3 regions of the Paraburkholderia steynii genome follow, and region 3 is predicted to be linked to each of the others. Evidence: predicted binding sites of a transcription regulator. Region 3 holds the regulator's gene; each other region holds the start of a gene.

Region 1 (4,416 bases), on a different contig from region 3:
AAGGTCTTTTCCGGTGCGCTCAGTGATTACCTCGGCAACCGCAAATGGCTCGCCGTCGCGGGCTATGGGCTCGGCGCGCTGAGCAAGCCGCTGTTTGCGATTGCACCGACCCTCGGCCTCGTCGTGACGGCGCGCGTAATCGACCGGATCGGCAAAGGCATTCGCGGCGCACCGCGCGATGCACTCGTCGCCGATGTCACGCCGCCGCCGCTGCGTGGGGCTGCGTTCGGCTTGCGGCAATCGCTCGATACCGTCGGTGCCTTTCTCGGGCCGCTGCTCGCGGCCGCGATCATGCTGATCTGGGCGAATAACTTCCGGCTGGCGTTCTGGCTGGCCGTCATTCCTGGTGTGCTGGCTGTCGCGTTGCTGGCGGTCGGCATCGACGAACCCGCGCGCCAACCTGGCGCGAAGCGCGTCAATCCGATCCGGCGCGACAGCATTCGTCAACTCGGTGGCGCGTTCTGGTGGATCGTCGCAGTCGGGGCCGCGTTCGCACTAGCGCGCTTCAGCGAGGCGTTCCTCGTGCTGCGCGCGCTGGATAGCGGCGTGCCCGTCGCGCTGGTGCCGCTCGTGATGGTCGCGATGAACGTCGTGTATTCGCTATCGGCCTATCCGCTCGGCAAACTCGCCGACTCGACGAGTCATGTCAGGCTGCTGGTCGCGGGGCTCGTGATACTCGGCGTGTCCGATATCGCGCTTGCGCACGCGGTTCACTGGAGCATCCTGCTTGTGGGCGTTGCACTGTGGGGCCTGCATATGGGCGCGACGCAAGGGCTGTTCGCGACGATGGTGTCGCATAGCGCGCCCGCGCATTTGCGCGGCACGGCGTTCGGCTTGTTCAATCTCGCGAGCGGGCTTGTGACGCTGGTTTCCAGCGTGATCGCGGGCGCGTTGTGGGACACGATAGGGGCGGCTGCGACGTTCTATGCCGGCGCCGCATTTTGCGTGGTCACGATCGTGCTGCTGCTGGCACGTCCCGCGCGACGCATCGAGCCGCGCAGCTAAACGGCGCGTGCGAACGAGGCTTGCGTTGCCTCACAGTGAAATAAGTTTGCTAACCCCACGCGGCAAGCGACAGGTTTTCTGCCTGAAAGATTCGCAGATGTAATGTCAACCGGACTGTCAGTAAAAGTTATTACCGCGTCAGCAATAAACGAGGTTTTATCGATTAATGCTTTCACTAAGCTATAAAGCTTGCATAATTATTCGTAACAATAAAAGCAGCGACATTCTCTTTGTAATGCCTGTGAATGAAAATGGAAGAAGTGCGAATGTATGTTAAAATGTGCATACATATCAATATGTTATAGAGCAATTTTCAGATGGAAACGTGGTGCTTCAGCATCCCGGTTCCGTATCCGTGTAAAGCGGAAATTACCGCGAGAAACCTAAAGCAATATTTGGAGACGTCGTAAACCCCGTCGAGTGGTGGCGCGAAATAGTGAATAAATTGCGTTGCCGCTTATGTCGATCTTTCTAGAACCGAAAGGGGTTGAAATGCTTAACATCAATACGAACATCATGTCGCTGACGGCGCAGAACAATCTGTCGGGTTCGCAAAACGCGCTCTCGCAGGCGATCAACCGTCTATCGTCGGGCAAGCGTATCAACACGGCCGCTGACGACGCGGCGGGCCTCGCAATCGCTACGTCGCAAACGGCATCGATCAATGCGTTGACGCAAGGCGCCGCAAACGCGAACAACGGCATTTCGATGGTGCAGACCACGAACGGCGCGCTGCAATCGATCGTCGACAACCTGCAGCGCATCCGCCAGCTGGCAGTGGAAGCAGGCGACGGCTCGCTCGACTCGAACGCGCTCGCCAACCTGCAGGCGGAAGTGTCGACGCGTCTGACGGAAATCACCCGCGTTGCGCAACAGACTACGTTCAACGGTCAGGCGGTGCTGAACGGTGTCGGCTCGGTCAACTTCCAGATCGGCGCGTTCAACGGCCAGCAGATCACCGCGAACTTCGGCACGCAGAGCTGGGACGCAAGCTCGCTGGGCATCAGCGGCTTGAGCGTGGCGACCGCTTCGGGCGCGCAAGCCGCCATGAGTTCGATCGATAGCGTGCTGACGAGCGTCAACACCTTCCAGGCAACACTCGGCGCGACGCAGAACACGTTCCAGGCCGCCATTTCGACGACGCAAACGGAAGCGACCAACATGAGCGCCGCCGAATCGCAGATCACCGACGCGGACTTTGCGACGGAAACGGCGAACCTGTCGAAGGCTCAGGTGTTGCAGCAAGCGGGTATCTCGGTGCTCGCGCAAGCGAACTCGATGCCGCAGCAGGTGCTGAAGCTGCTGCAGTAACGGGAACGGCATTGTGCATCCTGTGTCGGGCGAGCGGGATGCACGGTGTTTTCTTCGCTAAGGCAAGCTATGCGCTCAAGGTCTCGAAGATTCAAGTGACGGATAAAGCCGAGCCAGCATTGCATCGAAAGTCGCCTGCGATACGCGCCCCAAGTGCTTTTCCAGCAATCGTCCGTTGGCATCGTAAAAGAGCGTGGTCGGATACGCGGTGACATTCACGCTCTTTGCGAGTGTCAGTTGCGGATCAAAACGGGAGTTATCGATGTGCAAGTTGAGGTCTGCCAGAAACACCTCGACCGTGTGGCGGTCTTCTCCCTGATTCACGAAAACCAGATCGAGTTCGGGATGGTTTGTCTGCTCGCTGGCAAGCACGGGCATTTCGCCTCGACAGGGTCCACACCATGTCGCCCACAAATTGACGACAAGTGGCTTGCCGGTATTTCGATCAAGGCGCTGCGGCGTACCGGCCTCGTCGAGTAGCGTTATCGACGGCACGTGCGAAGGCTCGTCGGATCGTCCCATCACCGCACCAGCGATGCCCCACGCGACGAAGCCCGATATTACCGTGACGGCTAATGAACGTCGTATTGCCGATCGTCGTATTGCGGCAATCACCGCGACGACGATTCCAGCCGCAATGCCCGGTATCGCCGCGAATCCCGCGTCTCTGATATCGAGCATTTGCAGGAACTCGCCGCGATAGCTCGGCAGGTATTGAAGGACGAACACAGCACGCGCGACGAACAGGCCAATGAGTAACGCCGTAAAGAGGGCGCGCTCGACGTCGGATTGCTTCTCGCCAGAGAATCTACTGACGAGTAACGCTACGGCGATGCCAATGAACAGAGCAAGCGGTCCAGCAGGAAGAGCCAAAGGGCCGATATTCATTCGTTTGTTCCAGGTGCGCCATCGTGTTTCTGAATGACCCGGACTATACCGCCTGGAGCGCAACATCATGAATACCCTGGAGGATCAAGAATATGCTCGTTCGTCTCGTTCCACGCTGCGATCGATTTGCGCTCGTGAAGCAATCAGCAAATGGAGGCGAGCGTGACCGCTCGCCCCGACATCGCGACAGACTCACACCTGCGCGAGGCCACCGTCGACGAACAGGTCGATACCCGCAACGTAGCTGCTCTCGTCGGATGCGAGGAACAGCGCTGCGGACGCGATTTCCTCAGGCCGACCGATGCGGCCCAATGGCGTCGCGGCAGCGAACCTGGCGCGCAGTTCATCTGCTTCGGCGGCCGTCGCAACCTGGCTGTCGATGATCGGCGTGTCGATCGCACCTGGGCTGATGGCATTGACGCGAATGCCGCGGCCCTTCAGTTCGACGGTCCATGTCCGCGCCAGCGAGCGAACGGCTGCCTTCGCCGCGCTGTAAGTGTCGTGCGCCGGCAAGCCTTTGACGCCAGCGACCGAACTGGTCAGGATGATGCTGCTTCCATTGCCCATCAACGGCAGCGCTTTTTGTACGGTGAAAATGAGTCCGCGCACGTTGACGTCGAACGTGGCATCGTAATGCTGTGGCGTAATCGCTTCGAGCGTGCGATGCTCGACCGCCCCTGAATTGGCGAACAGAACGTCGATCTTGCCGCGTTGCTCTCCGACAATGGAAAACAGGCGGTCCAGCTCATCGAGCTTCGTCACATCGGCCTGCACGGCCGTCACGTTGCGGCCAATCTGCTGCACGGCTTTATCGAGTTCCAATTGCCGCCTGCCGACGATGAATACATACGCGCCCTCGTCGACGAAGCGTTGCGCGGTGGCAAGTCCAATGCCGCTGCTGCCGCCTGTGATGACGGCTGTCCTGTTTGCAAGTCGATTCATGATGTTGTCGTTCCTGATTCAAGCGGTATCAAGCTGCTTCAAGCGGTTTCGGTTTCGGCATGAAACGCATAGTCGGTATAGCCTCGCGCATCGCCGCCGTAGAAGGTCGAACGGTCGTAGCGGGTGAGCGGCTTGCCGGTGCGCAGACGGTCGGGCAGATCGGGATTCGAAATGAACATGCGCCCGAATGCGACGAGGTCCGCGTGGCCGTCGGTGACGATCTGCCCGGCGCTTTCGCCCGTAAAGCCGCCCGCGGCGATGATCGTGCCG
Region 2 (4,416 bases), on a different contig from region 3:
GCCGCCGCACGCGTGGCGCAATCAGGTCCGTCTGCAGCGCTCGCTCGCGCCGTTGCGTGCGGGCGCGTCGGTGGCCGATGTGGCGGCGGCAGGCGGGTTCACCGATCAAAGCCACTTCACGCGGCATTTCCGGCGCATGTTCGGCGTGCCGCCGGGGCGCTGGCAATCGGCCTGAACGGGCCGCGCGCGAGCAACAGGGCACCGGGCGCGCGCCGCCGCAATCTCCCCGCATCAATAAAGCCCAAGGCGCAAGAACGTACAAGCCGCGGCGCCCTTCGCCCGGCTATCCTCGGCCTCATCGAGGAGAAAAGATTGACTCACCCTGCACAACCCGCTCACCGTCTCAAGGAGCTCACGGCCGGCGCACGCGACACGCTCCCAATGATCATCGGCGCTTCGCCGTTCGGTGTGATCTACGGCACGCTCGTCGCGTCCGGTCCGCTGCACCTGTGGCACGGCCAGCTGATGTCGCTGGTCGTGTTTGCCGGATCGGCCCAATTCATCGCGCTCGGCCTGATTGCGGGCCACGCGAGCTATGCCGTCATCTGGGCGACGACTTTCGTCGTCAATGTCCGTCACGTGCTCTACAGCGCGACGCTCGCGCCGTACGTATCGCACCTGCCGTCGCGCTGGCGCTGGGCGCTCGGCGGCCTGCTCACCGACGAAGTGTTCGCCGTCGCATGGGCGCACTACCGGCTGCATCCGCCGGGTTCCGTCGGACCGTACTACTTTCTCGGCTCGGGCCTGTCGATGTACCTCAACTGGCAGGTCTGGACGCTGATCGGCCTGCTGTTCGGCGCGGCCTTCCCCGGCCTGCAATCGCTGGGGCTCGACTTCGCGATGGCCGCGACCTTCATCGCGATCGTCGTGCCGCAGCTCGTCGCCGTGCGCTATCTGGCGGCGGCGGCCACGGCCGGCGCGCTGGCGTTCTTCTGGCAAGACTGGCCGTACAAGCTCGGCCTGCTGGGCGCCGTGTTCGTCGGCGTGACGGTCGGCGTGCTGCTGTCCTTGCCGGCGTTCCAGCGCACCCGCGCAGCGGAGGCATCGCGATGAACTACGTGCTCCTGATTCTCGGCATGGCCGTCATCACGTGGCTGATCCGCGCCGCCGTGTTCGTGCTCGGCGACCGCATCGTGTTTCCGCCGCTTGTGCGCACGGCGCTCGGCTTCGTGCCCGTCACCGTGCTGACGGCGATCATCGTGCCGATGACCGTGTCGCCGCACGGCACGGACGCCGAACTCACGTGGCGCAACCCGCAGCTAGTCGGCGCGCTGGCCGCCGTTGCCGTCAGCGCCCTCACGCGCCGGCCGCTGCTCACCATCGCCGTCGGCCTCGCCGTGTTCTTTCTCTGGCAAGGCGTCGTGCTGAAGTAACGCCGGGCCCATGCCCTCGCGCGCCGTTCGACCGGACGGCGCGCCGCCCTCAAGTTCCCTTTCAATCCGCCGATAAACACTCGTGGTCCGTGAACCCGGCAGCGTCTATCGACGGCATGCCGGCAAGCCGGACAGAACCGCGCCGGATATCGGTGCCGCCAGCGCACGGGGATGCACGGCACGAGGCGAATGCCTCGACGGTGTCGCGCGGTCGACGAAACGGGATAAGACATGGGTCAGATTACCCTTAACATCAAGGACGAAACGCTCGCATCCTTGCGAAAGGATTTCGAGGCGTTCGTGCGGGTCTCAGTGAAACTGGACCCTCAGTTCGCGACGCCGTCGTTCGAGGATTTTCTGCGTGCAAAGCTCCTCGACAACATGGTGCCGCTGACGGAGCACGCCGTGCAGCGGATGCTGCAGGGCGGCCAGTACGCATGGGCGAAGCGCACGCTGGACAAGGAGTTTCCGGACGTCGTCGCGATTCTGATGAAGCAGGCGAACGAGTTCGGCTTCGGCTTTGCCGCGCGCACGGAATGGACGCCTGAGGAACTCGCGAAGCAGAGCCGCGAGTGGGCCGCGGCGATCGTCAAGGAAGCGGAAGGCGCGCCTTCGCTGGTGGACCCGCTCGCCGCGCAGATCAAGTCGGCGGCGCAGGATATCCAGACGCTCGAAGAAGTCATGCAGACGCCCGCGTGGCGTCTGGCGGAATCGTTGCGTCAGCGTGTGTACGAGGCGAAGGTCGCATGCGAAACCAGCGTGGGCAGCGCCGCGCGCGAAAAGCTCGGCGAATTGCGCGGCCTGTTGCGCCTGGGCATTTCGCACGGCTCGTTCCAGAAGCAGGAAGCGCAGCAGATCATGGAGTATCTGCGGCTCCTGAAGCCGGAGATTTTCGTCGAAGAGCCGTATGACGTGTTCACGCGGCTCGCCGCCTGGCTGCGCAACTTCTTCATGCCGCCGCCGCGCCCGCAGCAGCAGCAACGGCAGTCGCGCTAAACCTCGTCCCGCGACACAGCGCGTCGAACCGGACGCCGACACATCGCGGCAAGCTCAGTCCCACATTTTTCTGAGCTTCGCCGCGATTTCTATTTTGGCTTGCGCGGCAGCGGCCAGCCCCGCTCGCGTCGGCGCCGACACAACGGGCGCGGGCGGCCACGCATGCGAATCGAACAGCGGCAGCAGATGCGCCGGAATGAAGCGTGTGCGCGACGCCCACACATGCCGGTCGGCGAGATGCGTCTGGTTATGCACGTAGAACCGCTGCGGCATCACGATATGCAGGTCCTCTTTCGCGCGCGTCATCGCCACGTATAGTAGACGCCGCTCCTCGTCGATTTCCTCCTCGCTGCCCGTGCCGAGATCGGACGGAATGCAGCCGTCGACGCCGTTGAGCACGAACACGTTGCGCCACTCCTGCCCTTTCGCCGAATGGATCGTCGACAGGATCAGATAGTCTTCGTCGATCAGCGGGACGCCGGATTCGTCGCTGGTCGCGTCGGGCGGATCGAGCGTCAGTTCCGTCAGGAAGCGCTCGCGCGACGCGTACGTGCCCGCGATGCTCTCCATCTGCGCAAGATCGGCCTGGCGAATCGACGCGTCCTCGTGATTGCGCTCGAGATGCGGCTCATACCAGCGCCGCACCATTTCGAACTCGGCCGGCCAGGGCGTCTGCCGTCCGCATGCGGACGCCATCATCGCCACGAACGGATGCCAGTCTTCGAGCGCGCGCGCCGGCGGCGCGAAGGCGGCAAGCGCATGCGCCGTGCAGCCCGCAACTGTATGCGCGGCATCCGGCGCGCCGCCTGACTGTAGAGCGTCGGCCCGCGCGGCGATGTCGTCGAGCACGCGCGCGGCCGTCGCAGGGCCAACGCCCGGCAGCAACTGCACGACGCGAAAACCCGCGACGCGATCGCGCGGATTCTCCGCCCAGCGCAGCACGGCTAGCACGTCCTTCACATGGACGGAATCAAGAAACTTCAGGCCGCCGAACTTCACGAACGGAATATTGCGCCGCGTCAGCTCGATTTCGAGCGCGGCGCTGTGATGCGCGGCGCGGAACAGCACCGCCTGCGCCTTCAGCTTCATGCCCGCCTCGCGCGCGGCGAGCACCTGCTCGACGATGTAGCGCGCCTGGTCCGCGTCGTCGGCGACGGTGACGAGATGCGGGCGTTGCGCCGACGCTTTGTCGGTCCACAGGTTCTTCGTGTAACGCTCGGACGCAAGGCCGATCACCGCGTTCGATGCTTCGAGGATCGGCTGCGTCGAGCGATAGTTGCGCTCCAGTGTGACCTGCTTCGCGGGCGGATCGAAATGCGCCGGGAAGTCGAGGATGTTGCGCACGGTCGCGCCGCGAAACGAATAGATCGATTGCGCGTCGTCGCCGACCACGGTCAGCCCGCGCCCGTCGGGCTTCAGCGCGAGAAGGATCGACGCCTGCAGGCGGTTGGTGTCCTGATACTCGTCGACCAGCACATGATCGAAACGGCCGGACAAATCGGCGGCAATGTCGGGTTCGGCCGCCATGTGCGACCAGTAGAGCAGCAAGTCGTCGTAGTCGAGCACGCTTTGCTTCTGCTTCGCGTCGACATAGGCGGCAAACAGCATGCGCAGATCGGCTTCCCATTCACGGCACCACGGGAACGCGCTGTTGAGCACGTCGGCCAGCGACGCGCCCGTATTCACGACGCGCGAGTAAATCGCAAAACACGCCGATTTCGACGGAAAGCGCTTTTCCTTCGCGGACAAGCCGAGATCGTGACGCACGAGATTCATCAGGTCGGCGGAATCTTCGCGGTCGTTGATCGTGAAGGTCGGCGCGAGGCCGATCAGATCCGCGTACTCGCGCAACAGGCGCGCGCCGACGCCGTGGAACGTGCCCGACCACGTCAGCCCCTGCGCAAGCGCCGCGCGCGTGCCGAGTGCCGCGCCCGCGATGCGCGTGACACGCCGGGTCATTTCGAGCGCGGCGCGGCGCGAGAATGTCAGCAGCAGAATGCGGCGCGGATCGACGCCCTTGACGACCAGATTCGCGACGCGGTGCGCA
Region 3 (4,416 bases):
GGAATGCCCGACGTGTTCTCGTCGGTGTTCGGCGCAAGCCCCGAAGCAGGCACGGAACGCATGCCCGCCGCGAGCGAAGAGAAGGCCGAGCCGCAAACGGCCTCCGCCGAGAACGCAGCAGTCGAAAGCCAGGCGAACCCCGCGCGCCCAACGGACGACGTGCGCGTCGACCTGCGCAGCGAAATGCCCGCCGCATCGGCGAAACCCGCATCGGCAGCCATGCCCGACATGCTGGCCCGTCAGCGCACGATGGCCGAAACGAACCCCTGGCTGATCGATCACGCGCGCCGCATCGCGTCGAAGGACGTAGTCCACGCAGCCAATCCGACGATGACGCCCGCCGCCGCGATGGCGCGCGGCCTGGGTACGCCCGTCGATGCAGCCCAGGAAGAAACGAAGCCCGACTGGGCCCGCGAAGCCGCGCAACTCGCCGCACGCCGCGCTGCGCAGAAAAACAACGTGATTTCGACGACGACGGAGAGCGGAAGCGACATCAACACGTCGCGCGACCCGCGCAAGAACGCAGCCGCCGCCGATATGACGCCGAAGCAGGCCGCCGCGCTGACGGAATCGATCAAGTCGCGCCTCGAGCAGATGGTCAACGAGACCGTGATGCAGGAACTCACTTCCATGCGCGGCATGATGGAAGAGCAGTTCGCGGGCCTCGTGTGGGCCGATCGCCAGCGCCGCAGTCCGACGCACGCAGCCTTGACGCGGCACCTGTTCGCGGCCGGCCTCTCGGCGCAGCTCGTGAAGATGGTGATCGACAACCTGCCCGACGTCGAAGGAATGGACGAGGGCATGGAGTGGGTCAAGACGGTGCTCGAATCGAACGTGCCCGTGATGGAGAACGAAGACGCGCTGATGGAACGCGGCGGTGTGTTCGCGCTGATGGGCCCGACGGGCGTCGGCAAGACCACGACCACGGCCAAGCTCGCCGCGCGCTGCGTGATGCGCTTCGGCGCCAGCAAGGTCGCGCTGCTCACCACCGACAGCTACCGGATCGGCGGCCACGAGCAACTGCGCATCTTCGGCAAGATTCTGGGCGTGTCGGTGCATGCCGTGAAGGACAGCGCCGACCTGCAACTCGCGCTCTCGGAACTGCGCAACAAACATATCGTGCTGATCGACACGATCGGCATGAGCCAGCGCGACCGCCTGGTTTCGGATCAGATCGCGATGCTGTGCCGCGCCGGTCAGCCTGTGCAGCGCCTGCTGCTGCTGAACGCGACGAGCCACGGCGACACGCTGAATGAAGTCGTGCAGGCATATCAGAATGCGCCGGACCAGCAGCCGCTCGCCGGCTGCATCCTGACCAAGCTCGACGAAGCGACCAACCTGGGCAGCGTGCTCGATACGGTGATCCGCTACAAGCTGCCCGTTCACTACGTGTCGACGGGACAGAAGGTGCCGGAGAACCTGTACGTCGCGACCAAGAAGTTCCTGATCAAGAGCGCCTTCTGCATTCCGCGCGAGAACTCGCCGTTCGTCCCTCAGGACGAGGATGTGCCGGCGCTGCTGTCGGCCCTGTCGGCCCGTTCGACCGCCGACCTGCACGAGGTTCGCTTTGGATAAGTTCGTGCTGGACCAGGCTGAAGGACTGCGGCGTCTGCTTGCGCGCTCCGGCTCGCGGGTCATAGCGGTCGCAGGCGGCTCGCACGGCGTGGGCGTGACGACGACGGTGGTAAATCTCGCCGCCGCGCTCGCCGAGCAGGGCAAGGATGTGCTCGTCATCGACGAAAGTCTCGGCGAGCGTTCGGTGAGCGCGATGCTGGGCGGAGTGCGAGGCGCCGGCAATGTCGCTGCCGTGATGCGCGGCGAGATGACGCTCGACGAAGCGGCTGGACGGCATGCGTTGGGCTTCGCGGTGCTCAATGCGTCGCGCGGCAATCGCGAGAGCTGCACACGCGAGCAGATGGGCGTGGTGTTGAGCGGACCGGCGGATGTGGTGCTGATCGACGCGCAGGTGGACCGCGAAGGCTCGCTGTCGGCGCTCGCGATGCAGTCGCACGACGTGATGGTGGTGACGCGCGTCGCGGCGCAGGCGATCACCGATGCGTATGCGTGCATGAAGCGTCTGCACTTCGCGCATGCGATCGCGCAGTTCCGCGTGCTGGTGAATCACGTGCAGAGCGTCGCCGATGCGCATACCGCGTTTGAGAACCTGGCGGGCGTGGCGGGGCGTTATCTCGCCGTGTCGCTTGAAGATGCCGGCTGCGTGGCAGCCGATCCTTTGATGGCGCGAGCCATGGAGTTGTCGCGTTGTGTCGTCGATGCATTCCCATCGGCACCTGCTGCGCGCGATTTCCGTCATATCGCAGCTGAACTGCAGTACTGGCCGATGCGGCCAGCGATTTCGTCACGGACGCATGGCGTGCCGCCGACGACCGTAACAGCGGCGCAATACGCCGATCAACCGTCAGCGCAGCACGCGTGAAGGCAAGGACAAGGGGAGCACGATGTACAACGCTCAAGGAAAAATTTCGCAAGCCGAGGTTCTGACGAAGTACGCACCGCTGGTGCGCCGTCTCGGCTTGCAGCTCGTCGCGAAGATGCCGGCGAGCGTCGATCTCGACGATCTGATTCAGGCGGGCATGATTGGTCTGCTGGATGCGGCGAGCCGCTACAAGGAAGACCAGGGCGCGCAGTTCGAGACATACGCGAGCCAGCGGATTCGCGGCGCGATGCTCGACGAGTTGCGCAGCAATGACTGGTTGCCGCGGAGCTTGCGACGCACGTCGCGTGAGGTTGAGTCGGCTGTGCATCAGGTTGAGCAGTCGCTGGGGCGCTCGGCTAGCGAGACCGAGATTGCTGAGCATCTGAAGATGCCGCTCGATGAGTACCAGTCGATGTTGCAGGATCTGCACGGCAGTCAGTTGATCTATTACGAAGACTTTGATCGATCGGCGGATGATGAGCCGTTTCTTGATCGGTACTGTGTTGATCATTCGGATCCGTTGTCGGCATTGCTCGATGAGTCGCTGCGCGGGGCTTTGGTTGAGGCGATTGATCGGTTGCCCGAGCGGGAGAAGCTGTTGATGTCGCTCTATTACGAGCGTGGGTTGAATTTGCGCGAGATTGGCGCGGTGATGGAGGTTAGTGAGTCGCGGGTTTGTCAATTGCACTCGCAGGCCGTTGCACGGCTTCGGACTCGCTTGCGCGAGCAGGCTTGGGCTTCGGCTGAAACTAGCTGATGCGGTTTTGATTTTGCTGTTGCCCTGCGGGCTGCTGGTCTTTTTCTTTTGCTTCGAGAAGCCGATCTTTTTTAGGTCGGCTTTTGCTTTTTTGGGGTTGTCTGCGACGCTGGGTGGTTTGCTTGTGTTTGCGCCGGCATCCGCGATTTGTTAGCGTGCTTCAAGCGTCGCCCCTGTGCGGGGCGGCACCTACTTTTCTTTGCCGCCGCAAAGAAAAGTAGGCAAAAGAAAGCGGCTAACACCGCCAACATTTCTCCCTGCCTGAGGGCCCCCAACGGTTCTTACGCTTCACACGGCGGCGTCTCCGTTCAGGGCATGTTGCCAACGCTCCGAATGAGCGCCTCACCCGCTTCAAATACCCGTACACGTGTTAGCGGCAGCGAATGGTATGTGCCGCCCAGGTGGCAAACTGTGTGTAGGTTGTCGCGTCGTATAGCTCGGCGCTCTTACATGGAGGCGCGCGCTATTGGTTCGAAGTGAGGCGTGCGAGGCACTTCGGCCTACACACAGTTTGCCACCTGGGCGGCCGTGGAATATCTGGCGCGGCATGCGGCGACGCGGGTGTGTAAAGCGGGTGAGGCGCACCGCAAGAGCGCTGGCAACGAACGTGGGTCACGTGGTTGCCGCGTGAAGCGTAAGAACCGTTGGGGGCCCTCAGGCAAATACAAGAACTGGCGGTGTGAGCCGCTTTCTTTTGCCTACTTTTCTTTGCGGCGGCAAAGAAAAGTAGGTGCCGCCCCGCACAGGGGCGACGCCTGAAGCTAGATAACAAATCGCGGATGCCAGCGCGAAAACTAGCAAACCACCCAGCGTCGCAGACAAACCAAAACCCAAAAACCAAAAACCAAAAACCAAAAACCAAAAACCAAAAATCAAAAACCAAAAACCAAAAAGCCGATACTCAAAGAGAGCACCGGCTAGGCAAAAAGCAAAAAACGGGAATCCAGAAGGGGAGAACCCCCTTCAAAAAAACTCACATTCCAAACGCAGGAACCCGCCCATCGGGCCCATAAAGCGCGCCCCGCTCGGGCCCAACAGCCACGTTCAGCGCGGCGAGAGCCCGCCGGTTGTACTCCATTCGAGTCCGAATCAAAGCACCGTTAGTGGTATTAAACCGCCGAGCCCGCTCAACAGCCTTCTGCAACAAAGCCCACTGCGTCGCAAGACGAGAATCCGCAGCAACAGCCAGCTCCATCCCCTTCCATCCACCCGGATAACCCAG

Evidence for each region. Region 3 encodes FliA, which starts transcription of late flagellar genes. Its sites were predicted from a motif close to CTAAAGTTTNNNNNNNNNNNGCCGNTA; they were not measured.
Region 1: the regulator FliA is predicted to act here: its motif matches at 1,389-1,415, upstream of BLT65_RS27735 (flagellin domain-containing protein).
Region 2: the regulator FliA is predicted to act here: its motif matches at 1,422-1,448, upstream of BLT65_RS03055 (DUF4088 family protein).

The regions. Positions count from the first base shown of each region.
Region 1 covers NZ_FNDI01000017.1:110,999-115,414, forward strand. Annotated here, with positions in the region: gene BLT65_RS27730 (MFS transporter) at 1-1,005, shown strand, start outside; gene BLT65_RS27735 (flagellin domain-containing protein) at 1,498-2,316, shown strand; gene BLT65_RS27740 (TlpA disulfide reductase family protein) at 2,392-3,204, opposite strand; gene BLT65_RS27745 (SDR family NAD(P)-dependent oxidoreductase) at 3,397-4,146, opposite strand; gene BLT65_RS27750 (alkene reductase) at 4,185-4,416, opposite strand, start outside.
Region 2 covers NZ_FNDI01000001.1:681,835-686,250, forward strand. Annotated here, with positions in the region: gene BLT65_RS03040 (AraC family transcriptional regulator) at 1-175, shown strand, start outside; gene BLT65_RS03045 (AzlC family ABC transporter permease) at 298-1,053, shown strand; gene BLT65_RS03050 (AzlD domain-containing protein) at 1,050-1,373, shown strand; gene BLT65_RS03055 (DUF4088 family protein) at 1,605-2,369, shown strand; gene BLT65_RS03060 (ATP-dependent helicase) at 2,424-4,416, opposite strand, start outside.
Region 3 covers NZ_FNDI01000007.1:238,638-243,053, forward strand. Annotated here, with positions in the region: gene flhF (flagellar biosynthesis GTPase FlhF) at 1-1,575, shown strand, start outside; gene BLT65_RS15340 (nucleotide-binding protein) at 1,568-2,437, shown strand; gene BLT65_RS15345 (RNA polymerase sigma factor FliA) at 2,460-3,194, shown strand; gene BLT65_RS46455 (hypothetical protein) at 3,849-4,070, opposite strand; gene BLT65_RS15355 (flagella synthesis protein FlgN) at 4,168-4,416, opposite strand, start outside.